DNA from 2 places in the Thermoanaerobacter sp. RKWS2 genome. Region 2 is predicted to be linked to the other one. Evidence: riboswitches for the same ligand, from Rfam matches in the RefSeq annotation. Region 2 holds a riboswitch; the other holds the start of a gene.
The links. A riboswitch is a leader RNA that binds a small molecule or an ion and turns the genes downstream of it on or off. The one in region 2 is predicted to bind cyclic di-AMP.
Positions count from the first base shown of each region.

Region 1: another riboswitch for cyclic di-AMP. It lies ahead of OEI98_RS05790 (cell wall hydrolase); the one in region 2 lies ahead of OEI98_RS04855 (C40 family peptidase).

Region 1 is NZ_CP110888.1:1,138,967-1,155,575, forward strand. It holds gene aroF (3-deoxy-7-phosphoheptulonate synthase) at 1-631, shown strand, start outside; partial or broken gene OEI98_RS05765 (prephenate dehydrogenase) at 628-1,469, shown strand; gene aroA (3-phosphoshikimate 1-carboxyvinyltransferase) at 1,479-2,750, shown strand; gene OEI98_RS05775 (response regulator transcription factor) at 2,766-3,458, shown strand; gene OEI98_RS05780 (sensor histidine kinase) at 3,448-4,821, shown strand; gene OEI98_RS05785 (hypothetical protein) at 4,908-5,066, shown strand; cyclic di-AMP (ydaO/yuaA leader) riboswitch at 5,125-5,251, shown strand; gene OEI98_RS05790 (cell wall hydrolase) at 5,251-6,054, shown strand; gene OEI98_RS05795 (TMEM165/GDT1 family protein) at 6,108-6,668, opposite strand; gene OEI98_RS05800 (SHOCT domain-containing protein) at 6,908-7,192, opposite strand; gene OEI98_RS05805 (SHOCT domain-containing protein) at 7,224-7,412, opposite strand; gene OEI98_RS05810 (transposase) at 7,607-8,884, shown strand; partial or broken gene OEI98_RS05815 (response regulator transcription factor) at 9,328-10,022, shown strand; gene OEI98_RS05820 (sensor histidine kinase) at 9,985-11,370, shown strand; gene OEI98_RS05825 (SHOCT domain-containing protein) at 11,443-11,691, shown strand; gene OEI98_RS05830 (creatininase family protein) at 11,774-12,499, shown strand; gene OEI98_RS05835 (carbonic anhydrase) at 12,694-13,248, shown strand; gene OEI98_RS05840 (PIG-L deacetylase family protein) at 13,249-14,601, opposite strand; gene OEI98_RS05845 (ROK family transcriptional regulator) at 14,755-15,900, shown strand; gene nagB (glucosamine-6-phosphate deaminase) at 15,913-16,609, shown strand, end outside.
Region 2 is NZ_CP110888.1:972,176-988,784, forward strand. It holds partial or broken gene OEI98_RS04835 (lytic transglycosylase domain-containing protein) at 1-64, shown strand, start outside; partial or broken gene OEI98_RS04840 (nicotinate phosphoribosyltransferase) at 148-1,181, shown strand; partial or broken gene OEI98_RS04845 (ABC transporter substrate-binding protein) at 1,201-2,783, shown strand; tRNA gene OEI98_RS04850 (tRNA-Leu) at 2,978-3,065, shown strand; cyclic di-AMP (ydaO/yuaA leader) riboswitch at 3,228-3,360, shown strand; gene OEI98_RS04855 (C40 family peptidase) at 3,366-4,289, shown strand; gene typA (translational GTPase TypA) at 4,409-6,232, shown strand; gene OEI98_RS04865 (lytic transglycosylase domain-containing protein) at 6,255-6,815, opposite strand; gene OEI98_RS04870 (hypothetical protein) at 6,952-7,743, shown strand; gene OEI98_RS04875 (DRTGG domain-containing protein) at 7,758-8,111, shown strand; gene OEI98_RS04880 (ATP-binding protein) at 8,083-8,532, shown strand; gene OEI98_RS04885 ([Fe-Fe] hydrogenase large subunit C-terminal domain-containing protein) at 8,541-9,848, shown strand; gene OEI98_RS04890 (DRTGG domain-containing protein) at 9,855-10,190, shown strand; gene OEI98_RS04895 (PHP domain-containing protein) at 10,187-10,891, shown strand; gene OEI98_RS04900 (complex I 24 kDa subunit family protein) at 11,062-11,544, shown strand; gene OEI98_RS04905 (ATP-binding protein) at 11,558-12,103, shown strand; gene OEI98_RS04910 ((2Fe-2S) ferredoxin domain-containing protein) at 12,106-12,471, shown strand; gene nuoF (NADH-quinone oxidoreductase subunit NuoF) at 12,487-14,277, shown strand; gene OEI98_RS04920 (NADH-dependent [FeFe] hydrogenase, group A6) at 14,298-16,043, shown strand; gene OEI98_RS04925 (DUF4321 domain-containing protein) at 16,193-16,441, shown strand; gene OEI98_RS04930 (nucleoside triphosphate pyrophosphatase) at 16,450-16,609, shown strand, end outside.

The DNA.
Region 1 (16,609 bases), 170 kb from region 2:
ATTTAAACCGCGAACATCACCTTACTCCTTCCAAGGCCTTGAAGAAGAAGGCTTAAAGATGCTAAAAGAAGCTAAAGAACTTACTGGACTTAAGATTGTTACAGAAGTTATGGATGTCCATTCAGTTGAACTAGTGGCGGAATACGCTGATGTTATACAAATAGGTACAAGAAATATGCAAAATTTTCCATTACTTAAAGCAGTTGGTAGAATCAACAAGCCTGTTTTATTAAAGAGAGGACTTGCGGCAACATTAGAAGAGTGGTTAAGTGCTGCGGAGTATATCCTAAGCGAGGGTAATAAAGACGTCATCCTTTGTGAAAGAGGGATAAGGACGTTTGAAACTTATACGCGAAATACTTTGGATTTAAGTGCAGTCCCAGCCATAAAAAAGTTGAGCCATTTGCCTATAGTTGTTGATCCCAGTCACGGGACTGGGAAATGGCACCTTGTAGCTCCTATGGCTAAAGCCGCTATAGCAGCAGGAGCCGATGGCCTCATTATTGAGGTACATCCAGACCCTAAAAATGCATTATCCGATGGGGCTCAATCCCTTACTCCTGAAAATTTTGAGACTTTGTGTGAGGACATAAAGGTTATCGCTAAAGCAGTAGGGCGTGATTTTGTATGATAAAAAATGCGGTTATTGTAGGATTGGGTCTTATAGGGGGATCAATGGCAAAAGCATTAAAAAAATACACAGATATAGACATTATTGGTGTTGATATAAATAGAGACAGTTTACAAAAATCATTAGAAGAAGGAGTAATTTCTTACGGCATGACAGACCTTGATTTTCAAGTAGATGCTGATGTAGTTTTTATATGCACGCCTGTTGGAAAAGTTGCTGAAAAGGCTAAAAATATACTTCCTTATTTAAAAAAAGGTTGTATTGTAACTGACGTTGGAAGTACAAAAAAAATTATAATGGAAGAAGTGCAAAAATTTTTACCCGATGAAATTTTTTCATCGGGGGCCATCCTATGGCTGGCACAGAGAAGGCAGGTTATGATAACGCTGATGCAGATTTATTTGTCAACTCTAATTATTTGTTGACACCTTTTGATAATGTAAAGGAAGATGTTTTAGATTTATTTATAAATGAAGTAATAATAAAAATAGGTGCAAAACCGGTAATAATGGATTATAATAAACACGATGCCATTGTCGGAATAATAAGTCATGTACCTCATATTCTTTCTGCTACCCTTACGAATTTTGCTCATGATAAATGCAGTGAAGCATTTAAATACGCAGCTGGTGGGTTTAAAGATACTACGCGAATTGCCTTGTCTCAGACTGAAATATGGAAAGACATAATTTGTACAAACAAAGAAGTTATTTTGGAGTTACTAAAAAATTACAGGGAAGTCCTAAGTGACTTTATTTGTTATTTAGAAAATGACGATATTGACACCATACAAAAGTTTCTTGAAGATGCAAGAAAATATCGAAACACTATAACTTGAGGTGTTGTTATGGATATTGAAGTTAAAAAGAAAAGATTTTTAAAAGGTATTATCTCAGTCCCTGGAGACAAGTCAATATCCCATAGAGCTGTAATGATTGGGTCAATTGCAGAAGGGATTACAGAAATTGAAAATTTTCTTTTAGGAGAAGATTGTATATCTACTATTAATTGTATGAAGAATTTAGGAGTTGACATTGAATTAAAAGGGACAAATGTTAAAGTTCATGGAAAAGGGCTTTATTTAAATAAAAGCGAAAAAATCCTTGATGTAGGAAATTCGGGTACTACCATTCGGCTTTTGATGGGTATTCTCGCTGGTCAAAAGTTTGAGACAACGCTTACAGGTGATGATTCTATAAAGAGACGCCCTATGGGAAGAGTGATAACTCCTCTTAGTATGATGGGAGCGAAAATAGAAGCAAGAGAAGGAAATTTTGCACCTCTTACGGTTTTTGGAAACAAACTTAAAGGCATATATTACAAAATGCCAATTGCCAGTGCACAGGTTAAGTCCAGCATAATGTTGGCAAGCCTTTACGCTGATGATAAAACGACTATTGAAGAGCCTTACCCTTCAAGAAATCACACGGAACTCATGTTTAGTTCTTTTGGTGCTAAAGTGGATGTAAATGGCACAAAAATAACTTGTTACCCTGGCTACAAATTACAAGGGCAGAGAGTTATTGTACCAGGGGATATATCGTCAGCAGCATATTTTATTGTTGCTGCAACTCTCGTTCCAAATTCGGAGGTTACTATAAAAAATGTAAATGTAAATCTTACAAGGACTGGTATTATCGATGTGATAAAAGAGATGGGAGGAGACATTGTCTTAACAAATGAAAGAACTATAAACAATGAAAAAGTAGCGGATATAACAGTTAAGACTTCAAGGCTAAAAGGAATTGAAATTGGAGGAAGTCTTATTCCAAGGCTTATTGATGAAATTCCAGTAATAGCAGTTGCAGCAGCCTTCGCAGAAGGGAAAACAGTGATAAAAGATGCCGAGGAGTTAAAAGTAAAAGAAAGCAATAGAATAAATACAATCACTTCAGAATTAAAGAAAATGGGAGCAAAAATTTTTGAAACAGAAGATGGGATGATTATAGAAGGGACGGGTTTTTTAAGAGGAAATACAGTGGAAAGTTACAACGACCACAGGATTGCCATGTCTTTATGGGTTGCTGGACTTATAGCAGAAGGAGAAACTAAGATAAAAAATGCTGAATGTGTAAATATTTCATATCCAGATTTTTATAAAACCTTTGATATGCTATAATATCATTGGTGATGAATGATGAAAGAAAAGATACTTATCATAGAGGATGAAAAGCACATAGCCCGTTTTTTACAATTGGAGTTTGAACATGAAGGATATACTGTCACTGTGACTTACGATGGACCTTCTGGCTTAAAGGAGGCATTAGAAGGAGATTATGACCTTGTGCTTTTGGACATAATGCTTCCGGGAATTGATGGATTTGAAGTTTTAAAAAAAATAAGAGAACATTCTGACATACCTGTTATAATGCTTACTGCCAAGTACGAAGTAAAAGACAAAGTGGAAGGACTTGACATTGGAGCTGATGACTATGTGACAAAACCCTTTTCTATAGAAGAGCTTTTTGCAAGAGTGAGGGCTGCTTTGAGAAAGAAAAAGCCGCATCTTAAAAAAGATGTGTTAAGATATAGCGACATCACTATGGATTTGACAACTCATGAAGTAAGAAGAGCGGGTATAAAAATTGAACTTACAAAAAAAGAATTTGACCTTTTAGAGTTTTTAATTAAAAATGCGAATATTGCTTTGACAAGGGAAAAAATCCTTGAGTGTGTGTGGGGTTATGATTATTATGGAGATACTAACATAGTGGATGTATATATAAGGTATTTAAGGAGCAAGATTGACGACCCCTTTGACCGGAAGTTAATCCACACCATAAGAGGAGTGGGGTACACTTTGAAGGAGGATAAGGATGAAGATTAAACTGTGGCCCCGCCGCATAACTTTAAGGATAGCTCTTCTTTATTCTGTAGTTTTTTCAGTAATATTGGTTGCGCTTAATGCTTCTGTGCTTTACGGCTTAAAATATTATTTAATATACCAAGCAATGGACCAAGTAACAAGCCAGGCAGAGGCTATAAAAAGTAAACTGGGGGAAATAAAAGGGGACGTCAATTTATCTGAAAAAGATTTGATTTTTTCAAGCATACCAAATGAAAATATTTATACAAAAATATTTGATGAAAAAGGGAATGTCATCTATTCTTCTAAAAGATTAGAAAGAATTAATATTCCTCATGATGTAAACATAGATATTCCTGTTAAAATTGACAAATATGATAAGGATTTGACTTACCTCAATACCATTTTTAAAAGCGATGATAAAGTGTTCTATATTCAAGTGATAAAAGACATGGAAAATGAATATTTGTTTTTGAAGCTACTTTTTATTTTGATGTTTTTTGCGGATGCGGCAGGAATTTTTGTGTCCTTTATTGCAGGATATTTCGTTACAAAGAGGGCTTTAAGACCTGTGGATTATATGACAAAAGAAGTAAGAGAGATAGATGCCCATGGGTTAAATAAAAGACTTAAAATATATGGAGAAGACGATGAACTTACAAGATTGGCAAAAACCTTTAATGACATGCTGGATAGGTTGGAAGATTCTTTTAAAAGGCAGAACATGTTTGTCTCTGATGCTTCTCACGAACTTAGAACCCCAATTTCTGTAATAAAAGGGTATATTGACATGTTGGATAGATGGGGAAAAGAGGACAAAGCCGTATTGCAAGAGGCTATAGAGGCGATTAAAAGAGAAACGTTAGACATGGAGCATCTCATTGAAAGACTCCTTTTGTTGGCAAAAGGAGATAATAAGTCAATAAAGTTAAATAAGGAACAATTTAATTTAAAGGATGTAATAAAAGAAGTTGCAGAGGAAATAAAAATGTTAAATGAAAGCAAAAATATAGTTGTAAAAGGGCAAAATGACATAAATATAACGGCTGACAAAAAACTCATTAAAGAGCTTATAAGGATATTTTTAGACAATGCAGCAAAATACACTTCTTCAGATGGCAATATAGAAATTGATGTGGGGAAAGATAATTCAAAAGCCTATATAAAAATTAAAGATGATGGCATAGGTATACCACAAGAAGATATTCCACATATTTTTGATAGGTTTTACAGAGTAGACAAAGCGAGAGCCAAGGAGACAGGTGGGGCAGGATTGGGATTAGCTATTGCTAAGTGGATTATTGAGGAACACAAAGGAAGTGTCACTGTAAAAAGTGAAGTAGGGAAAGGTAGTGAATTTACCATAACATTGCCTTTAAGGTGATGTTATTTTTTTATCGAACTTTGCTCTTGAAATTCTATATATTGTGTGGTATTATAATAATACAACAATATATAGAGGTGATTAAAATGAAAAACCAAGTGGCAGAGGATAAAAAACAGCTAAAAGAAAATAAAGCTGATCAAAATAATGTAAATGTGTTTACATGTCCGGATTGCGGTGCTAAATTGGTTCATGAGGGAGGTTGTGTTTTCTGTCCTTTCTGTGGTTACAGTGAGTGCCAGTAAGTACCTATCTTTCCACCAGTTTAATATGGACACAAGTTAAATATCCGGCTATAATTTAGTTAAAAATATGCCGAATCCCCGATAAGGGGTACGGGGGAACTAAATTGGGGTGAATCCACTTTTGTGGTAGGGTGTCCCTAACCCGAACCCGTCAACTAACCTCGGAGGCAAAAGGGGGAACAACATGTTTAATATTCGCATCAAGGTCAAACCTCTCATCGCATCAGTTATAGCCGGATTGTTTATTTCCCAATCAGTATTTGCCGCAACTTACACAGTTAAACCCGGCGATACCTTATGGGGTATAAGTCAAAAATACGGGACTACCTATACTAAGCTGATGTCTTTAAACGGCCTTCAAAATACAATAATATATCCAGGGCAAGTTTTACAAGTGCCGGGCAGTGATAACACATATGTTGTCCAAAAAGGTGACAGCTTGTACTTAATTGCTTTAAAATACGGTATTACTGTTGATATGCTCAAATCTGCAAACGGATACAAAAGCGACATAATATATCCTGGACAAGTCTTTATTATACCCCGTGATACTTCTTCTAATAGGACATATCAGGATGTCAGCAGAGGTTCTATTGAAAGGGGTGTAATACCCTACACAAAAGAGGAATTTGACCTCCTTGCGCGACTTGTTACCGCGGAAGCAGATGGAGAACCATACCAGGCTAAAGTAGCAGTTGCGGCCGTAGTAATAAACAGAGTTAAAAGTGGTATTTTCCCTAATACTATAAAAGACGTGATATATCAAGTCGATGCATACGGAAATTACCAATTTACTCCTGTGTTAAATGGGTGGATAAATAGACCTGCCTCAGCTGACGCTATAAGTGCAGCAAGAGATGCGTTAAGTGGTGTTGACCCAACAAACGGAGCCTTGTATTATTTTGACCAAAGTTCTACTAATGCGTGGTTGTGGTCACTTCCTATAGCGGCAAGAATAGGCAATATGGTTTTCTGTTACGGCAGGTAAAACTTCCGATGAGAGGGTCAAAAACGGGTACAATTTAAGTACCCGTTTTTGACTTAGAAAAACAATTTATACAAAGTAGAAAGACCAAAGGCGATGAATATGAAAGAAGATAGATATTTTAAATATTTTGAAGGGATTCTTTTATTAAAATAAATGCCTACAATTATCCCTAATACATCTGCTAAAAATATTCCAAGAGTAGTGCCTATTAATATGTACAGAGGACTGTTGTATGATGCAGTCAAAGCTATAGCAGCCAATTGCGTTTTGTCTCCAAATTCTGATAGTACATATGTACTTATAATAGTTGCAACAGGACCGTATTTTGAATTTTTTATTTTTTCCTGTTTTGTTTCTTCCTCTATTAAAGTTGAAATTCCAAAAAACAAAAATAATAAAGCAGCTGAAAATTTTATATAAAAAATGGGAATGTATTCGGTGATATACGAACCAAATATCACAGCAATACCATTGTTTATTAAGGCTGCGATAAATATACTTATAAGAACAGTCCTTACTTTAAAAAGAGTAACAAAGGCCATTGACATGAGCTGTGACTTATCTCCCATCTCAGAAGTAAAGATAAGGACAAATGATGTGACAAGTGCCTCCATTTTATTGCCTCCCCAACTATTATATTTGCTCTATAAATAAATTAGGACCTTCACATAATATGTAAAACATATTATGTAAAGGTCTCGTTCTTTAAAGTAAAGCCAGGGTTTCCCGATATGTTGACTTTACCACATATAAGCTATGCGAACTACTCCCCTTTACTCAATATATTGTAAAAAATTTATCATAAAATGTCAATAGGAGCAATGTAAACAACAATAATGTCAAATTATTTAGCTTATTTTTTTAACATTTTTACTATTTCTGTATATTCGTCTGAAGTAATTTCACCTCGAACGTATCTTAACTTGGCAATTTCTAATGCTTCATTATTAGGATCTGTATCGTGTTTTTTAAAAAAGTTAACATTTCTAATCTGTTTTACTAGCAAGTAAATTACTACACCTATTAAAATTAAGAACAATATATTGGTAAGTCCACCGCCGAACCAAGTTCCATAACCACAAGGATAATATCCTCCAAACCAACGACCTAAACCACCCATCATATATCCTCCAAACATTATTTTCTCCTCCTCTCTAAATATTTAAATTTTACAAAATACTTTTTAATTTGTTATACTCTTCTTCTGTAATTTCACCTTTAGCCAAGCGTATATCGAGTATTCTTTTTGCTTCGTTTGTTTGGTAATTTTTGGTTTCATGTAAATTATTAATCATTCTTTGCAGGTCACCTGTTTTGTACAAATAAAAGCCAATTGCCAAGATTAATATAAGACCCATACTTTTCAACTCCTTTCTATTTATCGAAATAGACTTGTGCAAAATTCAGAAGCCTTCATTTAAGCCATTCTACAGACATACTTTTTTCCTATCACTCTTGAATTTTTTATCTTTTATGTAGGATTTCCCCTCCCATTTGTCGAATTATTATATATACCGCATAAAAATATTTTTTAAGGAGGGGGAAATCCTACATGTACCAGCTTCAATTACTTTTAAATATACCTGAACTCTTTACTTCTCTGTCTAAAATTGATTTCTATTCTTCTATGTTTAAAAATCTAGACTTGTCTTCAATACCTGAATTCCCTTCCTCTAGTCCTGGCCGTAAGGGTTATTCTCATCATGCAATGTTTAGAGCTTTTATTGTTATGAAAGCTGAAAGATTCGGTACAATTTCTGACCTTTTAGATTATCTCCGCAATAATCTTATCATTGCTCATCTTTGTGGCTTTAACATCCTTAAACCTCTTCCTTCTTATTGGACTTTCCGCCGTTTTATTAATGAGTTCTCTCATGATTATTTGACCTCTATCTTTCAAAATCAAGTCAATATCCTCAAAAATATGGGCATTATCTCTGGTGAGTTTATTTCCATGGACTCTACCCCTATTAAAGCTAACACTAAGTTAAATAACCCTAAGTCTTTTTCTAAAAATAAATTCTCTAAAGATAATCAGCCTAAGTCTGATAAGGATTGTAAATTAGGCGTTTATTCTGCTTCTAATGATTCTTCTAATAAACGTTATAAGTTTTATTGGGGCTATAAAAATCATATTATTGTTGATGCTATCTCTGGATTGCCTATCGCTGAAACTACTACTCCCGCTGATGTCCCCGATTTTGAAGTTGCTTTGTCTTTACTTGAAAAGACTAATAAGTGGTTTAACCTTAAGTATGTTAATTTTATTGCCGATAAGGGGTATGATGTTAAGAGAGTTTATAATTTTGTTAGAGATACTCTCCATGGTCATTGTTTTATTCCTCTTAACAAGCGTAATTCTAAAAATCCCCCACTGACTGATGATGGTTATATCGTTTGTGAAGCAGGTATTAAAATGCTCAAAGACGGCAAGCAGTATTTTGATGGTTTTATTAAGCAAAAATTTGTTTGCAAGTTCTGTAATTCTAAAGATGACTCTGCCTGCCCTATAAAGCATCCTAAATATTTTAATGGCAAAAAGCATAGAGGCTGTACTAAGTATGCTATTATATCTTCTGATTATAGGTCTTCTATTAATAGAGACTCCCTATATTTTAAGGCTGTCTATAGACTAAGAGTAGAATCAGAAAGATATAATTCTCGATTTAAAGCTCTGGATTTTGAAAAGGCTTATGTTAGAAATATTAATTCTGTCAGCAACCTTAATACTTTTGGCCATATTACTTTGCTTACTGTCGCTATTGTAGCTATTAAACTGGGTAAATTTGATGAGTTTAAGTCCCTTATTGGTCTGATGCAATCGGCTTAACTTTTACTGAATTTAGTTCATGCCATTTTTTAACATTTGACTTCTACAGGATATTTATGCCCTTTTTTAGCTCCTCTTTTTGTCTTTTCTTTTCCCTTACCACTTTCTTTATGTTTTATTGTCAGTTTTGATTACTATATATTGTATATCATACATATTCTGGTTTTTGATCGTGATTATTTTTATTAATTTTGCACATCCCTATTTATCGAAAAATTGTTAACTTGCTTTCACCTTTATTTTAAAACTTACTTTTGAAGAAAATATGAAGAGAAAAAAGATATAAACTGTTGGTAAATACAGCTTAATTAGAATGATTTCTAAAAATAGATGGTTAGATTTTCATAAGCCGTGATGTATAATATATGAAGAAAGAAATTTATCAAGCTATTTTCATACATTATTCATAATTTTACAATAAAATGATAAAGGGTGGTTGAAAAATGGGTAAAAAGATATTTGTTGTTGATGACGAAATAAAAATACTGGAAGTTGTAAAGTCATATCTTGAGCATGAGGGATTTAGCGTTATTACCGAAACCAATGGCAATAACGTTTTAAATACATTAAAAAAGAAAAACCGGATCTTGTTATACTTGATCTTATGTTGCCAGGTATTTCAGGAGAGGAACTGTGCAAGAGAATACGGCAGTTTTCCAATGTTCCGATATTGATGCTTACAGCAAAAGTTCAAGAAAGTGATAAAATTAATGGATTTTCCATAGGTGCTGATGACTATCTTACAAAACCATTCAGCCCACGTGAATTGGTTATGAGAGTAAAGGCAATATTAAGGAGGACAAGTGATGATGTACCTCTTGCTGAAGTAATGTCTTTTAATAATGATGACCTTGTGGTCGATTTTAAAGCACACACGGTGAAGAAAAAAGGAGTAGTTGTAAATCTCACTCCAAACGAATTTAAAATTTTAAAGTTTTTAATTCGCAATCCTAACAGAGTCTTTACAAGAGAAGAATTAATTGAAAAAGTTATGGGATTTGACTATGAAGGCTATGACAGGACGATTGATGCACATATTAAAAATTTAAGACAAAAAATTGAAGACGATACGAAAAATCCAGTGTATATTAAAACGGTGTATGGTGTTGGATATAAATTTGGTGATGGAAATGTTTAGAAATAATTTAAGAACAAGGACGGCTATTGTATTTATTTCAATAGCTCTTATATCGATTGTTATTGTAAGTATTACAACAAACATCTTAATAATAAATAGCTTTGGAAATTATGTTACAAAGTCAACAGATAAAGAATTTAGCAATATAGCTAACACTCTTGCTGCAGTGTATAAATCTGAGGGAGGTTGGAAAAGTACAACAGGGCGTGAAATTGGTCATGCAGCTATGATGGAAGGGTATGGATTAAGACTTAGAGATAAAGATGGTAAGATTATATGGGATTTTTCTTCAATGTCATATATGATGAATATGATGGGAAAATGGAATAAGAAAAATATTTCTGAAAAAACTCTTCCCATCATTGTGGATGAAAAAACAGTGGGATATGTGGATATAATTTATTATGGGCCGATGATGATGAGTGACTTGGATTTTAAGTTTTTATATGACATTAGCAGATATAATGTTATAGCAACGGTGATAGCTATTTTTATAGCATTGATTATAAGTATTTATGTGTCAAATTATATTACAAGACCGTTAGTTAATATTACGGAAGTTGCTAAAAAGCTTGAAAAAGGTGATTTTACTGCAAAGGTATATGATATACCTAAAGAAGAAGAGCTATTTAAGCTCACAGCGGCAATAAACCACCTTGGAGAATCTTTAAAAAATCAAGAAATACTAAGAAAACAAATGACCTCTGACATTGCACATGAGCTTAGAACACCATTGACAACATTGCAGAGTCATATTGAAGCAATGCTTGATGGGGTTTGGGAGCCGACGCATGAAAGACTGAAAAGTTTAAATGAAGAAGTCTTAAGACTTATAAACATTGTAAAAGACCTTGAAACATTGAATAAATTTGAATCTGACATGTTAAAGCTTAATAAAATCAAATTTGACGTAAGCGAATTAGTAAAGAACATTTTAACAAATTTTGAAGCATCTTTTGCTGAAAAAGAACAAGAAGTTGTAAAGAACATAGAAGATAACATTATGTTGTTTGGTGATAAGGACAGGATAGCACAGGTCTTCGTTAACCTAATATCAAATTCAAATAAATATACTCCTGTAGGTGGCAAAATAAAAATAGACTTTTATAAAGATGGCGATTATGCAGTATTTATTGTAGAAGATAATGGAATGGGTATATCAAAAGATGATATTCCTTTTATTTTTGAAAGGTTTTACAGAGGAGAAAAATCAAGAAATCGTGAAACAGGTGGAAGTGGAATAGGGCTTTCGATTGCAAAAGCCATAGTACTAGCCCATGGAGGCAAAATAAACGTTGAAAGCGAGATAAATAAAGGGAGTAAGTTTACTGTTAAAATTCCCCTATAAAAACTGGTTCATAAGTTTTTCATAATGGCGGTGTATAATTATTTTTGAAAGGAAGAAAGGAGGGAAAATATTATGATGAGAATGATGTATGGCTGGGGTTGGGGATATGGCATAGGTGGATTTATTTGGAGCATTGTCTGGATGGCAATAGAGATAGGTTTAATAGTTGCTGCAATATACTTTATTATATCATTATTTCGAGGCACAAAAAATAGAAACAAAGAGAGGGATGCGATAGAAATTTTAAAAGAAAGATATGCAAGAGGGGAAATAAGCGAAGAGGAATATCTTGAAAGAAAAAAACGACTTGAAGAAAAATAATTGTAGCATGTAGGTATATTTAAATTTGATTTGAATTATGATATCCTTAATTTGTAATAATCAAAATAGGGAGAGAAGTTACATGTATTTAATAAACTATGCTTCTGATGACTTTCAAAAAAACTTGCAAAAATCAGATATAGTTATAATTCCTGTAGGCTCTGTTGAGGCTCATGGACATCACCTTCCTTTGGGAACTGATATTTTTTCGCCTAGACTTTTTTGTGAAATGATTGAAAGAAAAATTGGCGATTATGTGTGGATTGCACCTGAAATACCTTATGGGCAAAGTTACGACTTATCTGTCTACCCTGGCACAATTCATGTGCCTTCAGAAGTATTAGCGGAGTACGTGTATGCAGTGGGTAAAAGCTTATATGAAAATGGACTTAAAAAACTTATTTTTTTAAACGGACATGGGGGAAACATAAATGCTCTCAATCTTGCCAGTGAAAAGCTAGTCCAGCTTGGAATGGTAGTTTTAACAATAAATTGGTGGCTGGACTTTACAAAGGAAATACTTACTATTACACAAGGTCAAGGCCATGCAGGAGAAGATGAAACATCTGCCATTTTATATTACGATGAAAGACTTGTTCAAATGGATAAAGCGACAAAAAATTTAAAAAAGCCTCTTTATAGGGTTTACTTTAAAGACAGAGGAAAAGTACTTTATGAAAATGCCATGTCTGGAGACGCTACTCTTGCAACAAAAGAAAAAGGTGAAAAAATTTTCGAATTATTGACAGATAAAATTATAAAGATAATCCTTGATATTCGTGAAGAAAGGTATTTTGTAGAGGAATAAGGGGAAAAGACATGATTGTATCTTTTACAACAAGCCTTAAAAGCTTTTAAATGAAGCTTTTAGGGCATTTTTATTTTATAAAATTTTCTAAACTTTTAATTTCATTTTTTCGTTGTGTATTTACTTTTTTTGTGATATAATGTAAACAAGTATTATAACCTGATATAAATGTTAGGTTATATGAGGTGGAAATTATGATTAGGGAAGATATATTTGGGAATTCTCCTCAAATTGCTCATACAGCTTACATAGATAACACAGCGATTTTAATTGGCAATATTGTAGTAGGAGAAAATGTCTACATAGGACCTAATGTTGTCATTAGAGCAGATGAAGTTGATGAAAATTACAAAGTGGGTAAAATTGTTATTAATGATGGTGCAAGTATTTATGATGGAGTCAATATAAATACAATAGGGGCTTCAAAAATTGAAATAGGGAAAAATGCTATTATTTCCAATGGAGCAATAATAAAGGGAGAATGCTATATTGGGAATTGCTGTAATATCAATATAAAAACTATAATATTTAACTCTTACATTGGTGATAATTGTTACATTGGAATAAACGCTATATTGGAGAATGTAAAAATAAATGACAATATGATGGTGGAGTCTGGAAATATTTTAAATGAAGGCAATGTAGCTTTATTGGTGAAACCAATTTCAAAAGAAAAAATTGATGTAATTTACAAAATGAGTTCTGCAAATAAAATTTTAGTAAATGGCTACAAGTTAATAGGATATTGATTATTTTTCTTTTTTCAAAAGTCTCCACGCTGTTTTGTCAATAAGATATTTATTAGAAGTAGTGGTAGCAGATAAATATATTGCATCAAAGTCTATATTTATAGGAATAGTGATATGAACTATTCTATTTTTTATATTGACATCTCCTTTTCTATTGACTAATTTTCCATTTGTAACTTTTACATTTATTCTTGTAATTTCTTTATGACCTTTAAATAGTATACCATATAAGTTGTATTCATAAAGTGGCTTTGCAGGTTGTCTACACTTTATAGCTACGTGTAAATTATTGTTTTGCATGTATGCATATACTCCTGTTATATCAACACTTCCATTTTCATAATCTCTAAAATTATCATATTCTGGATCTATTATCACTTTATAATCATCAAATTTACGGTTTTTATTGTATTTTTTCAATATACCGTCTTCATAAAACCCATACAGCTCTGTTTTTCTGTCAAAGGCCAATAAAAAGTCTTTCATCACTTTTATCTGAGTTTTATACATCATTATTGCTTCTCCCTTTTTGTCAATATCGGTTTTTGCAAGAGGGTATAGATGCCACTCTGTTCCTGTCTTCAAAAGATTTTGAGGAGGATTTAGATTTAATTGAGGGTGTTTTCCAAAAGGCAGTGGCCAGTCTGTGCGATGAACTATGTAAAGAAATTGAGGGAGATTTTCTTTTTTAAGAAGATATAAGGTATATTTTACAAAACTATTTGTTGCCCAATGGTCGGGATGTAGCTCATTTGGATGAGGATATACAATAAGCGTAGGGTCATATTCTTTTATAATTTTTGTTAAATCTTTTATTATGTTTTCTCCTTTGTATTCTACTTTCAGAGTGTATGAATTATCATAGGGGCTTATTGCTGTCTTAGTACCAAAGCTTTTATAAGGTACATTCCAATATTTCCACCAAAGAGGAGCTAAACCTTTATCAGGATATCCTAAAAAAATAATGTTTTTCCCTTTTACTCCTAAGTATTTTAAAGCAGAAAGAGTCTCTTTCTGTCTATCGTATCCAAGACGCAAAAAATCATGAGGGGTTGGAAAAGGAATGTCATAATTTTCAATAACTGCCCTTTTAAAGGAATCTCCATTAGTTATTATTACGACTTTTACCTCACCACCATATCTCATAGTGTCTTGAATAAGGCCAGCTGAAGCCAATGTTTCATCGTCAGGGTGAGGTGCAAAGACTAATACTCTTTGATAAATTTGAGGAGTTGGATAAAGTTTTTTAACAGGAGTTTTGCTTTCATAATTATAAGTTTTTAATTCTAATCCAGCAAAGGCTACAAAAAGTATTAAAGTAATTATTGCAATGTATTTCATTTTTTTATTCATTATAAGACACCTTCCTTGTATATTTGTAGTCTCAAAATTTATTATTTACATTTTTCAAATTATTATGGTATAATAATTACAAGAAAATGTTCGGATATCGAACTAATTTTTTTAGATAATTAGTTCAGATAATGAACTAATGGAGGCGAGATATTGAAAGACTATACTAAAGGCACTTCAGGGTTAATTAAAAATATCAATAAAGCAAATGTTTTAGATGTTATTAAAAAGATGCAACCCATATCGAGAATAGAGGTTTCTAAAGTTTTAAAAATGAGCAAATCTACTATTTCTGCCATTGTAGATGAGTTGATTGAAGAAGGTTTGGTAATAGAAAATGGTTACGGAGAAAAAGGTACAGTAGGGAGAAAGCCTATACAGCTTTCTTTTAATCCTGATGCTAGATTTGTTATAGGGATAAGTGTTGAATCTACAAATTCGATAGGAATTCTGACTAATTTAGAGGGGAAAATTTTAAAAAAGATAAAATGGGAAACTGGCATTAAAGAACAGGCTTTTAATGGAATTGTGAAAGGGATAAAAGAACTTACTGAGGAAGATAAAAATATAATAGGAATTGGTATTGGTCTTCCAGGAATCACAGATATACAAAAAGGAATTGTTGATGCACCAGGATTGAAATGGAGTAATTTTGATTTAAAGAAAAGGTTGAGTGAAATTTTTGATTATAATATCTACCTAGACAATAGTGTAAATTATGCCGCATTAGGAGAGAGATGGATTGGTTGTTGCCGTGAAATAGAGAATTTTGTGCTTATAAACATAGGAAATGGTATAGGCTCGGGAATATATGTAAATGGTACTTTATTACGAGGCAATAGTTACGCTGCAGGGGAAGTAGGGTACATGGCCATAGGAGAGGATGCTTTTGAAAGAGTTTATTCTTACGAGGATTATGGTTATTTTGAAAGAAAGGCTTCTTTGTCTTCTTTAGTTGAATCAGTTTCTAAAAGTTTGTCTTATGCAAAAACTATGGAGGGTGTAGTAAAAGAATATAAAAAACAAAATCCTGCTTGTGTACAAGCTGTATCTCAATTTATTAAAAATTTAAGCATGGGTATTGCCAATATTGTAAGTATTTTAAACCCAGAAGCAATAATAATTGGAGGAGACATCCTAAACTATGAAATTGATATACGCCAGGAGTTAAAGGAGAAAGTGAAAAGGATTGTGCCTTTTGATTTTGACATTAAAGTAGCTCAACTTGGTGAAGATGCTTCTGCTATTGGGGCGGTAGCCGATGTGCTTTTAAATACAAATAATTTAATTTTACTATAAGGAGGCCATAAGATGAAAGTAATTATAACTGTAAATTATGACGAAATGAGTAAAAAGGCAGCAGAAATTGTGAAAAAGCAAATCAAAGAAAAACATAATACGGTTTTAGGGCTTGCTACAGGTTCTACGCCTCTGGGGATGTATAAACATTTAATTGAGATATATAAAAGAGGGGAAATAGATTTTTCTAATGTCATTACTTTTAATTTAGACGAATACATTGGTTTATCTCCAGACCATCCTCAAAGCTATCATTATTTTATGTTCCACAATTTTTTCAATCATATTAACATTAAAAAAGAAAATGTTCATATTCCAAATGGCATAGCCGAGGATTTAGAAGAAGAGTGTAGAAAATATGAAGAAGAAATTGAAAAAGCAGGTGGGATTGACTTGCAAATATTAGGTATTGGTGTCAATGGACATATAGGATTTAATGAGCCGGAGGAGAGCATAGAGACTAAAACTCATGTAGTTACTTTGACAGAAGATACAATAAATGCTAATAAGAGATTTTTTAAAAGCGCAGAGGAAGTACCAAGAAAGGCGATTACTATGGGACTTGGAAGTATCATGAAAGCAAAGAAAATTGTCCTTTTGGCTTCTGGAAAAAATAAAGCAGAGGCAATAAAAGAAACTATAAAAGGACAATTGACTACTAAAGTGCCTGCTACTGTTTTAGCTTTACATCCCGATGTAATTATAATAA
Region 2 (16,609 bases):
ATATATAAAAAAGGTGTTAGCAGTTTATCAGATGTATAAGTTCATATATGAAACTAAAAATTGATATAAAGATTAGTATATACAAAAAAAGCTGAAAAATTGGTATAATAGTATCGTTAAAAAAGAAAATAAAAAGGGAGGACACAAATGAAACTATTAAAGCATTTAAAAGACTTAAATGAAGTAAAAATTGAAAAGGATAGGGAGTTTTTCTCAGCTACTCATGAAGAAATAAAAAATGCATGGACTACAGATGTGTATTTTTTAAGAACCCAGGATATTTTGTCATATCTTGGTGTACAAGATAAAATAGTCACAGCGGAGATATTTCCAAGAAAAAAGGAGTTTTTGCAGGGTTACCAGAAGTAATGAGTTTACTTAAAGACAAAAATGTGGAAGTATGGTCTTTGGAAGAAGGGGACACTTTTGAAGCTAAAGATACAGTAATGAGGATAAAAGGGCCTTATAGTGAGTTTGGAATTTATGAGACGGCAATATTAGGAATTCTTGCAAGTTCTTCCGGTTGGGCAACAGCAGCAAGGGAGCTTAAAGAAGTTGCCAAAGACAAACCAATATTATGTTTTGGTGCAAGGCATGTACATCCAGCTGTGGCACCTGTGATGGAAAGGGCGGCTTTAGTAGGAGGGGCAGATGATGCCAGCTGTATTTTAGGTGCAAAATTAATGGGGAAAGACCCTAAAGGGACAGTACCTCATGCTGCTTTTTTGCTTGCAGGAGATACATTAGAAGTGGTGAAAGCTTACAGAGATATAACTCCCCTTGATGAAAAGATAACCATTTTAGTTGATACTTTTAAAGACGAAGTAGAAGAGGCTTTGAGGGTTGCTGAATTTTTAGGGGATAGATTATACGGAGTAAGACTTGATACTCCATCAGAAAGAGGTGGAGTTACACCTAGTTTAGTGTATGAACTAAGGCAAAGATTAAATCAAAAAGGATTTACAAATGTAAAAATTATAGTTTCTGGAGGTTTAAACCCAGAACGGGTAGCAGAACTTTCTGAAAGTGGAGCAGATGCTTTTGGAGTAGGAAGTTACATATCTGATGCTCAACCTATTGATATGACAATGGATATAAAAGAAGTGGAAGGAGTACCTATTGCTAAAAGAGGGAGAATTCCTGGAATTATCGAAAATAAAAAATTGAAAAAGATAAAATAGTTTTCGGAGATGATAGTTAATGAGAAAATTTATTATATTATCTTTCATTTTGATGTTTATTTTTACAGGATGCAAAACTACTCCGCAAAATATGGTAAATTTACCTCAAGCATCTGAGGACAAAACTAAGATTGAAGAAGAAAAGCCAGTAGAGGGTGGCACTTTAAGAGTAAATATTACTTCTTTTGATACATTAAATCCTTTTTTGAATGACAATGAGAGAGTAAGGCAAATGTTAAATTTGTCATTGGAAGGATTAGTTACCTTGGATAAAACTTTAAAACCTATTCCTCAATTAGCAGAAAACTGGCAGATAAATGGACTTAATATAAAATTTTATTTAAAAAAGAATGTTAAATGGCAGGATGGAGTAAGTTTTACAGCTAATGATGTAAAATTTACTTTTGATTCTTTTAAAAATAAGGATGTAAAAAGTCCTTATAGGGATATTCTCATTAACTATCTCTCCTCTTATAAGACAAATGGTGATTATGAATTTGAAGTTGTTTTAAATAAACCTGTTGCAAATCCAATAGCTTTGTTTACTTTTCCTATTCTAGCTGAGCACCAATATAAAGGTAAGGAAGATATTTTAAATAAAGATATTGTACCTATTGGTACAGGGCCATATAAGATATCTTCTTACAGCGTTGGCAGAGAAATTATTTTTGAAAGAAATCCTTATTATAGAGGCGACAAACCTTATATAGATAGTATAGTGTTTAAAATTGTGCCTGATGAAAATGCTATGATAACATCTTTTCAAAGCAAAGAAGCAGATTTTACTTTTTTAAGTGACATAGATTGGGATAAATACAAAGAGATTTCAAACGTAAATATTTATAAATACGTTATGCAAGACTATGTATTTATGACCCCTAATTATCAAAAGCCAGCTTTGAAAGATTCAAATGTTAGGAAAGCGATGTGTTATGGAATAGATGTTGACAAAATTTTGAGAGATGTATATTTCAGTCATGGGTTAAAGTCATGTATTCCCGTTCGCCCTGATTCGTGGCTTTATAGCAATAAAATAGTATCTCATAATTACGATATAAAAGAGGCAAATAAAATATTAGAGGAAAGTGGTTGGAATTTAGTTAAAGGGATAAGGAGCAATGGAACTTATCAGCTCAAATTTGATTTGCTGGTAAATGCAAATAATCCATATTTGATTAAAGTTGCTCAAATTATAAAGAATAATTTAAAAGATGTAGGAATTGAAATAAACATTGTACCAAAAGATTGGGGCAATTTACTAAGTTCTGTATATTCGGGTAAATTTGATTTGGTGTTAATGGAGTGGAATTTAAGTTATAATCAAGATATGTCTACAATGTTTATGACAAAAGGCAAAGACAATTTTATGGGTTATAGTAATTCTAAAGTTGATGAAATATATAGTAGAATTTTTTATGATTCAGAAGAGAATTCTTTAAAAACAGATTATCAGGCTTTGGAACAAGTTTTTTAGAGGAACAACCCATAATTGGCCTTTTCTATATTGAAGGAGCAGTTATGGCATATGACAATGTAAAAGTTGTGGACCCTACTGGATTTAATGTTTTTAACAATATAGAAAAATGGTATATCAAAAAATAGGTATTGACACTGACCTAAAAAGATTATATAATTCATAGTGTGACGAAATTAAATAAAGCGTGCGGTGGTGGCGGAACTGGCAGACGCGTACGTTTGGGTGTATGACTATTCAGTGATGGATATTTTAATTGAAATGATTAATAGGTTTGCCACCTTGACAAACGAGTTAAGTGAGCAGTATAATAAAAACGCAGGCGGGCGTGCTGGAATTGGCAGACAGGCATGTTTGAGGGGCATGTGAGAGATGATCTCGTGTGGGTTCAAGTCCCACCGCCCGCACCATAAATAAAAGAGAAAAGAGGCGTTAAGCCTTTTATTTTTTTGTCACACAAATTATTAATTTTTTATAAAATATATTAAAAAAAGATTAAAAAATTTAAGAAAATGTAATGTAAACATTGACTTTGACTGTAGGATATGATAAGATAAGACAAAAGGACAAAATATGCAATCTTGCCGAATCCGAAAGGTACGGAGGAACCGCTTTTTGGGGTTAATCTGTAGCTTTAAGCTGCAGTAGGGATACCTTCTGTCCCGCACCCGACAGCTAACTCCGGAGGCAATAAAGGAAGGAGATTTGCAGTGGATCAGCGGATAGGAAAGATGATTTTTGGAATTTCTGTGTTTGGTGCGACGCTGATTGGTAGCTCTTTTTTGAACCCAGCGTTTGCGGAAGGATTGGGAGTTGGAAAGATTACAGGCAATTATGTAAATGTGCGGACTCAAGGAAGCTTATCAGGAAGTGTCATTGCCCGCTTAAATTGGAATGACACAGTGACTGTGTTAGATAAGGAAAACGGGTGGTACAAGATAAAGCTTTCTGATGGAAGAGAAGGATGGGTTTTTGGTGAATATTTATCCGTAAGAAATTCTTCTAATGTCTCAAGAGGAGATTCGGAAAAAGCAGCAAGTGTTGGTATAGTGACAGGTAGTTACGTTAATGTGAGAAGTGAAGCGGGTTTATCTGGCAGCGTTGTAGCACAGCTTAACAAGAATACTACAGTGAATGTGTTGGGTAAACAAAATGGGTGGTATAAAATAAAGCTTTCGGACGGAAGAGAAGGATGGATTTACGGAGAATACTTAGCAGTGAGGAGTTCTTCAAGTATCTCAAGGGGTGAAGTAGATAGGAGTTTGATAGATAAGTTAATAGATTTTGCCAAGTCTTTTGTGGGGACTCCTTATGTCTATGGAGGTTCAACTCCAAAAGGATTTGATTGTTCCGGCTTTGTTCAATATGTTTTCAAGAATGTAGGTATTAATTTACCAAGAACGGCAAATGAGCAAGCTACTGCAGGAGAATATGTAAGTTATAACAATCTTCAACCAGGAGATTTGGTATTTTTTAAAACTTTAGGAAGCAGTGTGATAAATCATTCAGGAATATATATAGGTAATGGTGAGTTTATACAAAGCTCTTCAGGTAGAGGGAAGGTCATAATAAGTCCTTTAAACGAAGGGTATTATAAAGAACATTATGTTACAGCAAGAAGAATTATAAAATGACCTATGATAAAAAGAGTGCTCTAGAGAGTGCTCTTTTTTATATTGACTATTTTTATTCCTTGAGATATTATATAATACTGTATACGCGATATAGCCTATTTTATGGAAGGAGATACCTTATGAAATTTGTAAGAGAAGATGTAAGAAATATAGCCATTATTGCCCATGTTGATCATGGAAAAACTACTTTGGTTGATGCTATGCTTAAACAAAGCGGTATTTTTAGGGCAAATGAAAAAGTTGAGGAAAGGATCTTGGATTTTAACGATTTAGAAAGAGAAAGAGGTATAACAATTCTTGCTAAAAATACTGCTGTTAGATATAAAGATGTGAAAATAAATATAGTGGATACCCCCGGACATGCAGATTTTAGCGGTGAAGTAGAGCGAGTATTAAAAATGGTAGATGGGGTACTTTTGTTGGTAGATTCTTTTGAAGGACCTATGCCACAGACCCGTTTTGTATTAAGTAAAGCATTGGAACTGGATCTAAAACCTATAGTTGTCATAAATAAAATTGATAGGCCTGATGCAAGGCCTCAGGAGGTTATTGACGAAGTTTTAGATCTATTTATTGAATTAGGAGCAAATGATGACCAAATTGATTTCCCTGTTGTCTACACCTCTGCAAAAGAAGGTATAGCAAAATTAAGTTTAGAAGAAGAGTCTCATGACTTGAGACCTCTTTTTGATACGATTTTAGACTATATTCCTGCACCAATAGGAGATATTGAAGCACCATTACAACTTATAGTGACTACTTTAGATTATGATGATTACATTGGGAGAATTGCCATTGGAAAAGTAGTTAGAGGAAAAATAATTTCAGGGGAAGAAGCGGCTATATGTAAAAGAGATGGGTCAATACAAAAAGTTCACATAAATAATCTATATCAGTTTGAAGGACTAAAAAGAGTGCAAGTAGAAGAAGCAAGCTTGGGAGATATTGTGGCGGTTTCTGGCATAAGCGATATTGAGATTGGAGAGACCATTGCAGATAGAGATAACCCCGAGGCGGTAGACTTTGTTCGCATAGAAGAGCCAACAGTTTCTATGACTTTTAGTGTAAATACCAGTCCTTTTGCTGGAACTGAGGGTAAATACGTTACTTCAAGACATTTAAGAGAAAGGCTTTTTAAAGAGCTAGAGACAAACGTCGCATTGCGAGTTGAAGAAACAGATTCGACTGATTCTTTTAAGGTGTCTGGAAGAGGAGAGCTGCATCTTTCTATTTTAATTGAGACTATGAGACGGGAAGGGTATGAATTACAGGTTTCTAAGCCTACAGTGATTTTTAAAGAAATAAATGGAGTAAAAATGGAACCTATTGAACTTTTGACAATAGATATTCCTGAAGAATATATGGGAGTTGTAATGGAAAAATTAGGACCGAGAAAAGCTGAATTGATGGATATGCACACATTAAAGCCAGGAACTATAAGGCTTAAGTTTAAAATACCTACACGAGGCTTAATAGGGTATCGGTCTGAATTTTTAACAGATACAAAAGGAAATGGCATAATGACCTCTGTCTTTTATGATTATGCACCTTACAAAGGAGACATTCCTTCTCGTACGAGAGGCGCTCTTGTAGCTTTTGAGACGGGGGTTGCGACAACTTATGGCCTTTACAATGCTCAAGAGAGAGGGACACTTTTTATAGAGCCAGGTACAAAAGTGTATGAAGGGATGGTTGTGGGAGTTAATTCAAGAAGTGGAGATATTGATGTCAATGTATGTAAGAAAAAACATGTGACAAATTTAAGGTCTGCAACGGCGGATGAGGCTTTGAGGCTATCTCCTGTAAAAAAGATGTCCTTAGAAGAAGCATTAGAGTTTATAGATAATGATGAATTAGTGGAAGTTACTCCTCAAAGCATTAGAATACGAAAAAAGATTTTGGATTCACAACAAAGATATAAAAATGCAAAATATAACAAATAGGGGAGCCTTTTTGGCTCCTTTATTATTTATTATATAAGTCATTTAAAATTTTGTTTATATAATTTATAGTTTCTTGGTAAGGGGGAATACCTTGATATTTTTCTACTGATTGAGGACCAGCATTATATGCAGCTAATGCTAATCTTATGTCATGGTAAGTGTCTAACAAATTTTTTAGGTATCTTACTCCTCCATCTATATTTTGAGAAGGGTCAAAAGGATTGGATACATTTAATTCCTTTGCAGTTGAAGGCATAAGCTGCATAAGTCCCATCGCTCCTGCAGAAGAAACTGCGAATGGATTAAAATTAGACTCTGCTTTGATGACCGCTCTGATGAGATTTGCATCTACATTATATTTTTGACTGGCCCGTTGTATTAAATCTTCAATTTGTTGTAAATTTGTATTTTTTGATGGCGCATTATTACTCACATTTCCTGAATTGTATTGTTGATTTTCTATAGCATTGTTTAAAACTTCAGCAAAAGGTTTATCAGTGTTAAATATTTTTATATTAGCAGGGAGTCTGCTTTGAATTTCGCGAAATTTATTTTCAATTATTTGATTTACAATATTTGTCAATTCAATCCCTCCTATAATATATAATTCGACAAAATTCTTCTAAAACCTCTTTTAAAAGTGCAAATTAGTAAAAAAGTCCTATTAAAATTTTTAAAGGATTTTTTAAAGGAGTATAGTATAATATAAGTAAAGGTTTATGGTAAGGGTTGATAAAGAGATGAAAAACGAAAGAATGCTGGAAGTTTTAATTGTTGTATTAATAATTCCTCTAGTTTCTCTTTTAGCAGGTTATTTTATTTCAAAAGATATTGTAGAGCCTAACATTTCAAAAACAAATGACAGTGATAATTTTAAAGAGATGGTTGTTAAAGGAATTGACTTATTTGAAGTTGTTTTAGGTAGCTATTCAGATTTTGATACTGCAAAGTATCAGGATGATTTAATGAAGATGAAGGGAGTTTATTCCTTTGTTAGTAAAGATTCTGACAAATATTTGTTAATAGGTGGAATATTTTTAGATAGAGAACAAGCTGCTTTATTTTCTTCTTCCTTAAAGTCTCAAGGCATTTCCAGTGAAGTATATGTAAAAAGAGGGCCTTCTATAAAAATTGCATATGACAAGAAATTAACATCAGAAATGGATGTTTTTATGAACAAATTACAAGATTTTCAACAAATTTTTGATTATATGTCGGCTCTTTCTTATAAGGCTTTTAATGACAAATTAGAAAAACAAGAATTAGAGCAATTAAAGAGAAAAGTAGATAGTTTTAAAAATAGTAAGGAGGATTTTGGAAAAGAAGAAGTGACAATACTAATACAAAAGACGATAAAAATTGTCGATAAAGTAACAAATGATATTAAAAAAATTGAAATATCAGCTGCTTTAGAAGATGGGAATACCTTTAGTTTATTGCAAGAAAGTTTATGGCAATCTTGCGAAGAATATAATACCTTTTTAAAGACAATTGTTACGCAAAACCAATAATGAGGTGTTAAGGTATGAAATTAAAAGAGGTAAAAGAAATTTTAAATGCAGAAGTTATGGTAGGGGAAGAAAAATTAGAAGAAGAAGTGTTTACTGCCTGTGGAGCAGACTTGATGAGTGATGTTTTGGCCTCAAAGGACGAAAAGGCTGTGCTTTTGACAGGGCTTACTAATGTGCAGGTTATAAGAACTGCAGAAGTAGTGGGAGATATTAAATGTATAGTGTTTGTAAGAGGTAAGACTCCGGGAGAGGACATATTGGAACTTGCTAAAAAAGCAGGACTTGTGATAATGAAAACAAGACATCCTCTTTATATTGCCTGTGGCCTTTTGTATTCTAATGGCCTTACTTGTAGAAGTGGTGAATGAAATGGTACTTTATAGTTTAGATTTTGATGTTAAAGCGAGAGATTTTGATTCTGCAGGAGAGGTTTCCAGCAATTTGAGAGCAGTGTTAAAACAGCTTTCCTTAAATCCAGATGTTGTAAGGAGAAGTTGCATAGCTTGTTATGAAGCAGAGATGAATATAATAATTCATTCTTATGGAGGTCACATGAAAATAGAAATTTTTGGCGATAAAATACGCATAACTGCAGAAGACACAGGTCCTGGAATAGAAGACATTGAACTTGCCATGAAAGAAGGATATTCTACTGCTCCTGAAGAGATAAGGGAAATGGGATTTGGAGCCGGCATGGGGCTTCCTAATATGAAGGAAAATTCGGATTTCATGGAGATAAAAAGCAGTAAAGAGGGAACAACTGTGGTGATGGAAATTTTATTTAAGTAGGTGATAAAATGTCATATTTTCACTCTGTGACATTAGATAAGGATAGATGTAGAGGGTGTACTAATTGCATAAAAAGATGTCCTACAGAGGCAATAAGGGTAAGAGATGGGAAAGCAAGGATTATAAATGAAAGGTGCATAGATTGTGGTGAATGTATACGTGTGTGCCCATATCATGCTAAATTGGCGGTAACTGATAGTTTGGATATGATGAAAAATTTTAAGTACAAGATTGCACTTCCTGCTCCTTCTTTATATGGACAATTTAGGGATTTAACTATTAATCAAATATTGAGTGCTTTACTGGATATAGGATTTGATGAGGTTTTTGAAGTAGCATATGCTGCTGAAATTGTTTCTAAGTTTACGCGGGAAGCATTGGCAAAAGGGAATTTAAAAAAGCCAGTTATATCTTCTGCTTGTCCTGCTGTTGTGCGACTTGTACAAATCAAATTTCCTTCTTTGATTGATAATTTATTGGATATATGTTCTCCTATGGATACTGCGGCAATATTAGCGAAAAAGGAGGCAATTAAAAAGACGGGACTAAAGGAAGAGGAAATAGGAGTTTTTTTCATTTCCCCTTGTGCTGCAAAAGTGACAAGTGGGAAAAATCCTATTGGTATAGAAAAATCCAAAATTGATGGGGTTTTTTCTATGAAAGAAATATATGGCCTAATCATTGAAAAAGCTAAGACTACTGTTGTCAGAGATTTAAGCAAAGCTTCTATGATAGGTGTTGGATGGGCAAACTCTGGTGGAGAAGCATTTGGTACCTTTACAGAAAATAGTATTTATGTAGACGGGATACACAATGTTGTAGATGTTCTAGAAGAGATTGAATTAGGAAAATTGAACGATTTAGACTTTTTTGAAGGGCTTGCATGTATCGGTGGGTGTATTGGTGGACCTTTGACTGTTGAAAATAATTTTGTGGCCAAAAACAGAATAAGAAAACTGACGGAAAAACTTCCCAAAAGAGAAGAGCCTATGTTTGATGAGAAAGATATTGATTTTGAAGAGGTGAAATGGAAAAAGAAAATAGAAAAAAGTGAAGTTATGAAGTTGGACAAAGACATTTCTAAGGCGCTCGAAATGATGAAACAAATAGACACACAATACAAAGCCTTACCAGGACTTGACTGTGGTTCTTGTGGTTCACCTACTTGTAGGGCATTGGCAGAAGATATAGTGAAAGGTTATGCTACGGAATATGATTGCATTTTTATATTAAAAGACAAAATAAAAAATTTGTCTCAAGAATTAAATGAACTTGCAGGTAAAATTCCTCCAGTTTTAAGTGAGGGAAAGGAGTGAAATGTTATGAGGATAAAAGTAGCTGATCTTGTCAATAGAGGATTTAAATTAGTTGCAGGGGGCAACGGAATTGACAAAGAAATTGAGGGGGTGTATATATGCGACCTTTTAAGTTGGGTTATGGCCCATGCAAAAGCAAAGAGCGCCTGGATAACAATTCAAACTCATGTAAATATCGTAGCAGTAGCTTTGTTGGCCGAAATAAGTTGTATAATAATTCCTGAAGATGCGAAATTAGATGAAGAAGCTAAGAAAAAGGCTGATGAAGAAGGCATCCCTATATTAAGTTTTACAGGGACTTCTTATGAAGCGGCAATAACTTTGTACGAGATGATGAAATGATGCTTTATTATGATTTGCACATTCATACGGCTTTATCCCCTTGCGCTTCTGATGATATGACTCCTAACAATATTGTCAATATGGCTTCTATAAAAGGACTTGATGTAATAGCTATAACAGACCACAACAGCGCAAAAAATGTGAAAGCTGTGTATAATCTTGGATTAAAAAAAGGCTTGATAGTAGTGCCTGGTATAGAGGTACAGACAAGAGAAGAGGTTCACATACTTTGTTATTTTTATTCAGTAGATGAATGCGCAAAATTTAGCGAAATTATTAACGAAAATTTGATAAAAATTAAAAATGAAAAAACAATCTTTGGGAATCAATTTGTAATGGATGAAGAAGATAATGTTATAGAAGAAATAGATTACTCATTGTTAATTTCGTCAAATTTGAGCATTAATGAAATTTTTGAATACATGGAGGGCAAGGGGGTAGCAGTCCCTGCCCATGTAGATCGGCCTTCCTATAGCATTGTATCAAATCTTGGATTTATTCCTAATATTAAAAACTTAACAACAATTGAGATATCAAAAGGTATTGCGACAGAAAACTTTTTACACTCATATCCTGAATATGGAAAATATAAAATTATAAGGTCTTCGGATGCTCATTATTTAGGAGATATTTCTGAAAGAGAAGAATTCCTACCATGCGAGTTTGGATTAAAAAGCATTGTAGATTGGCTTTATGGCTAATATTTTTTGTAATCCTACTAAATTAGTTGGGATTATCAGAAAATAAAAATTTTTTTATAAAAACTTGTTAAAAATTTAATAAAGTTATGATATAATATTAACAAATAGTGAACAAAAAGTTTACAAAAGATATGGGATATGAAATTTTTAATTCACAAGGAGGGAAATAAATGGAGACCTTATACCAAAAATTCGGTAAAGAGAAAGTAGAGAGGTTTAAAAAGGCTTTAGAGGAATTAAAAAATATCCCTGGCTCTTTGATTGCAATTATGAATGAGGCTCAAGAAATTTTTGGATATCTTCCTATTGAAGTTCAACTTTATATTTCAAAAGAAATGAATGTGCCTTTGACAGAAATATTCGGAATAGCTACTTTTTATTCAAGGTTTACCTTAAAGCCTTCGGGTAAATACAAGATCAATTTGTGTATGGGAACAGCTTGTTATGTAAGAGGAGCTGCAATGGTATTGGGAAAAATAAAAGAGAAATTGGGAATTCAAGTAGGCGAAACAACTCCAGACGGGAAATTTTCTTTAGAACCTACTAGGTGTCTTGGAGCTTGCGGATTGGCTCCTGTTATGATGATAAATGGTGAAGTTTTTGGAAGATTAACTCCTGATGATGTGGATGAAATATTAAGTAAATTTGAGTAAGAGTTTGATTGTTATGAAAGAATTAGCTCTTTATATATTAGATTTGTCACAAAATAGCATAAGAGCAGGAGCAAAAAATATTTATATTGAAATAAATATAGATACTTCAAAAGATATGCTTAAAGTATCTATAGAAGATGATGGATGTGGAATGAATGAAAAATTTCTAAAAAAAGTCACAGACCCTTTTATAACCACAAGAAAGGAAAGAAAAGTAGGACTTGGAATTCCGCTCTTTAAGGAGCTTGCCCAGCTGTGTGAAGGAAACTTTGAGATTTTTTCTGAAGAAGGGAAAGGAACCAAAATAATAGGTACTTTTAAGCTTTCAAGTATAGACCTTGTTCCAATAGGAGATATGGCTTCAACAATTGTATCTTTGATATTATCTGCACCAGAGGTCGACATTGTGTATAAATACAGCAAAGATGGCTATGAGTTTTTGTTTGATACTAAAGAACTCAGAAAAGTGCTAAAAGAAGTCAGTTTAAATGATATTAAGGTATTAAATTGGATAAAGGAATATGTAAAAGAGAATATGAAAGGTGATATGGAGGTGTAATAATGAAATCTATAGAAGAATTAGAAAAAATCAGGAAAGAGACATTGGAAAAAATCAATTTGAGAAAAGATAGGTCAGGCATAAGGATTGCCGTTGGAATGGCTACTTGTGGTATTGCGGCAGGAGCAAGGCCTGTCATGATGGCGATATTAGATGAGCTCAGTAAAAGGAATGTGACTGATGTAATTGTCACAGAGACTGGTTGTATAGGTATGTGTAAACTAGAACCTATTGTAGATGTTTATGTTCCAGGACAAGAAAAAGTAACCTACGTAAAGGTTGATGAGAAAAAGGCAAGACAAATAGTTGTTGAACATGTTATAAATGGTCATCCAATCAGAGAATGGACTATTGAAAATTACGAATAGAGGAGGGGAAATAGCATGCTTTATAGGTCCCACGTAATGGTATGTGGTGGTACCGGATGTACATCTTCAGATTCTGATAAAGTAGCAGAGCGTTTTACAGAGGAAATAAAAAAGGCTGGTCTAGATAAAGAAGTATTAGTTGTTAGGACGGGATGCTTTGGTCTTTGCGAATTGGGACCAGTTGTTGTAGTGTATCCTGAAGGAGTTTTTTATAGCAGAGTTAAACCTGACTATGTTCCTGAAATTGTAGAGGAGCACTTGCTAAAAGGAAGACCTGTTAAGAAATATCTCTATGGAGAAAGCGTAACGGAAAAAGCTATAAAGCCATTGGAAGAGACTCCTTTCTTTAGAAAGCAAAAGAGAATTGCTCTTAGAAATTGTGGTATTATCAACCCTGAAGATATAAGAGAAGCAATTGCTTTTGATGGATATAGGGCTTTAGCAAAGGTTCTTACTCAAATGACTCCAAAAGAGGTTATCGAAGAAGTCAAAAAATCCGGATTAAGAGGTAGAGGTGGCGGTGGATTCCCAACAGGTGTAAAATGGGAATTTGCTTACAACCAGAAAGAAACTCCTAAATATGTAGTCTGCAACGCCGATGAAGGTGACCCTGGTGCTTTTATGGATAGAAGCATATTGGAAGGAGACCCTCATAGTGTTTTAGAGGCTATGGCAATAGCAGGATATGCAATTGGAGCAAACCATGGATATATTTATGTAAGGGCAGAATATCCTTTGGCAGTAAAAAGGCTTAAAATTGCTATTGAGCAGGCTAGAGAATATGGTCTTTTAGGAAAAAACATATTTGGGACAGGTTTTGATTTTGACATTGAGATAAGATTAGGAGCAGGTGCTTTTGTCTGTGGAGAAGAGACTGCACTTTTAAATTCAGTAATGGGAAGAAGAGGAGAACCAAGACCAAGACCGCCATTCCCTGCTGTAAAAGGTGTGTGGGATAAACCAACGATTATAAATAACGTAGAGACATTTGCTAATATTCCACCGATTATCTTAAATGGTGCTGAATGGTTTTCAAGCATTGGTACAGAAAAATCGAAGGGAACAAAAGTTTTTGCCTTAACTGGTAAAGTAAACAACACAGGTCTTATTGAAGTTCCAATGGGAACTACTTTAAGAGAAATTATATACGAAATAGGTGGAGGAATACCCAATGGGAAAAAATTTAAAGCTGCTCAAACAGGAGGACCTTCCGGCGGATGTATTCCTGCAGAGCATTTAGATACACCAATCGATTATGATTCTTTAATAAATGTAGGTTCTATGATGGGTTCAGGTGGGCTTGTTGTAATGGACGAATACACCTGTATGGTTAATGTTGCGAAATTCTTCCTTGAGTTTACAGTTGATGAGTCTTGCGGGAAATGTGCGCCTTGTAGGATTGGTACAAGAAGGATGCTGGAGATTTTAGAAAAGATAACTTCTGGTAAAGGTGAGGAAGGAGACATTGAAAAATTAGAAGAACTTGCTAAAACTATTAAAGCTACAGCTTTATGTGGACTTGGACAGACAGCGCCAAACCCAGTTTTATCTACAATTAGATATTTCAGGGATGAATACGAGGCCCATATAAAGGAAAAAAGATGCCCAGCTGGTGTATGTCAAGCATTGTTGAGATTCTATATAGATCCAGATAAATGTAAAGCTTGTGGAATTTGCGCTAAGAATTGTCCTGTCAATGCGATTTCCGGAAAACCAAAGGTACCTTATGTAATTGACCAAGACAAATGTATCAAGTGTGGTACCTGTATTGAAAAATGTCCATTTGGCGCAATATACAAAAAATAATTGAGGAAGGAGTGTAAAAGATGGACAAAGTTCGTGTTACGATAGACGGCATCACTGTAGAAGTTCCCTCCCATTACACGGTATTGGAAGCAGCAAAAGAAGCAGGCATAGATATTCCTACACTGTGTTACCTCAAGGAAATTAACCAAATTGGCGCTTGTCGTATATGTGTAGTTGAAATAGAAGGAGTTAGAAATTTACAAACCTCCTGCACTTATCCGGTATTTGATGGTATGAAAGTGTATACAAATACACCTAAAGTTAGAGAAGCGCGGAAATTAAATCTTGAGCTTATACTTTCAAATCATGATAGAAGTTGTTTGACTTGTATTAGAAATACTAACTGTGAGCTTCAATCATTGTCTAAAAAATTAGGAGTAGATGAAATAAGGTTTGAAGGAGAAAATATAAAGTATTCTATAGATGATGCTTCTCCTTCTGTTGTAAGGGACCCAAATAAGTGTGTGCTTTGTAGAAGATGCGTGGCAGTATGCTCACAAGTTCAAAATGTATTTGCTATTGGAATGGTAAATAGAGGATTTAAAACAATGGTAGCACCTTCTTTTGGCAGAAGTTTAAAAGATTCTCCTTGCATAAGTTGTGGCCAGTGTATCCAAGTGTGTCCTGTAGGAGCTATATATGAAAAAGACCATACAAGAAGAGTTTACGAGGCTTTAGCAGATGAGAAAAAATATGTGGTAGCTCAAACAGCCCCAGCTGTAAGAGTAGCATTAGGTGAAGAGTTTGGTATGCCTATAGGAAGTATTGTTACAGGAAAAATGGTAGCAGCTTTGAGAAGAATGGGTTTTGATGCGGTATTTGATACGGATTTTGCAGCAGATTTGACTATAATGGAGGAAGGTTCGGAACTTCTTGAAAGGCTTAAAAATGGCGGAAAACTTCCTATGATAACTTCCTGCAGCCCTGGTTGGATAGCTTTTTGTGAAAAATATTATCCAGAATTTATAGACAATCTTTCAACTTGTAAGTCTCCTCACATGATGATGGGGGCATTGGTAAAGAGTTATTATGCAGAAAAGAAAGGGCTTAATCCTGAGGATATATATGTAGTATCTATTATGCCATGTACAGCTAAAAAATTGGAGATTGAAAGACCAGAAATGCAGCATAATGGCATAAAAGACGTGGACGCTGTTCTTACGACAAGAGAATTAGCGAGAATGATAAAAGAAATGGGCATTGACTTTGTAAATCTTAAAGATGAAGAATACGACGAACCTCTTGGAATGTCTACTGGTGCAGGAGTGATATTCGGAGCTACAGGTGGAGTTATGGAGGCAGCCTTAAGAACAGTTGCAGATATTGTAGAAAGGAAAGACTTAGACAAATTTGATTATGAAGAAGTTAGAGGTTTAGAAGGTGTAAGAGAGGCTACTATAAGAATAGATGGTATGGACATAAAAGTTGCCATAGCAAATGGAACAGGAAATGCGAAAAAACTTCTTGACAAAGTAAAAGCTGGCGAGGTAGAGTATCACTTCATAGAGGTAATGGGCTGCCCAGGAGGATGTATAATGGGAGGCGGTCAGCCGATCCACAATCCCAATGAAATGGAAAAAGTAAAAGAATTAAGAGCGAAGGCTATTTACGAAGCAGATAAAAACTTGCCTATCAGAAAATCTCACAAAAATCCTGCAATACAAAAACTTTATGAAGAATTTTTGGGCAGTCCTTTAAGCGAAAAGTCTCATCACTTGCTCCACACTCATTATTCCAAGAAGGAATTGTATCCTTTGGTAAAATAAATTTAATTAATAGTAAAGCTTCCAATACTTTATTGGGAGCTTTACCATTTTTTTATTTTAAAGTTAGTTATAGAAATGTATATAATTTGTGATATAATAAAAAAGAATGGTAGTTTATGAGGACAATACAACTTAAGGAGTGAAAGAAATTGAGAAGAGGCAAAAGTCCTTGGACATTGGTATTTTTAATTGTCGTAGGACTAATTTTAGGAGGTTTTTTAGGGGACCTATTGGCACATTTTTTTAAAGAATTAGCTTATCAACAAATAATAGGTATGAGCAATCCTCTTACTTTGGATCTGAATTTTATTAAATTTTCCTTTCTATTATCTGTTAAGATAAACATAGGGACTGTAGTAGGATTAATTCTTGCAATATACGCTTATTACAAAATGTAGGTGATAAAATGAAAATTGTCCTCGCTTCTAAATCGCCAAGAAGAAGAGAGTTACTTTCAAATTTAGGACTCGACTTTGAAGTGATCGAAAGTAATGTAGAGGAGTTTTCAAATGAAAAGCATCCTTCAAGATATGTTATGGATTTATCTTTTAATAAAGCCATGTTGG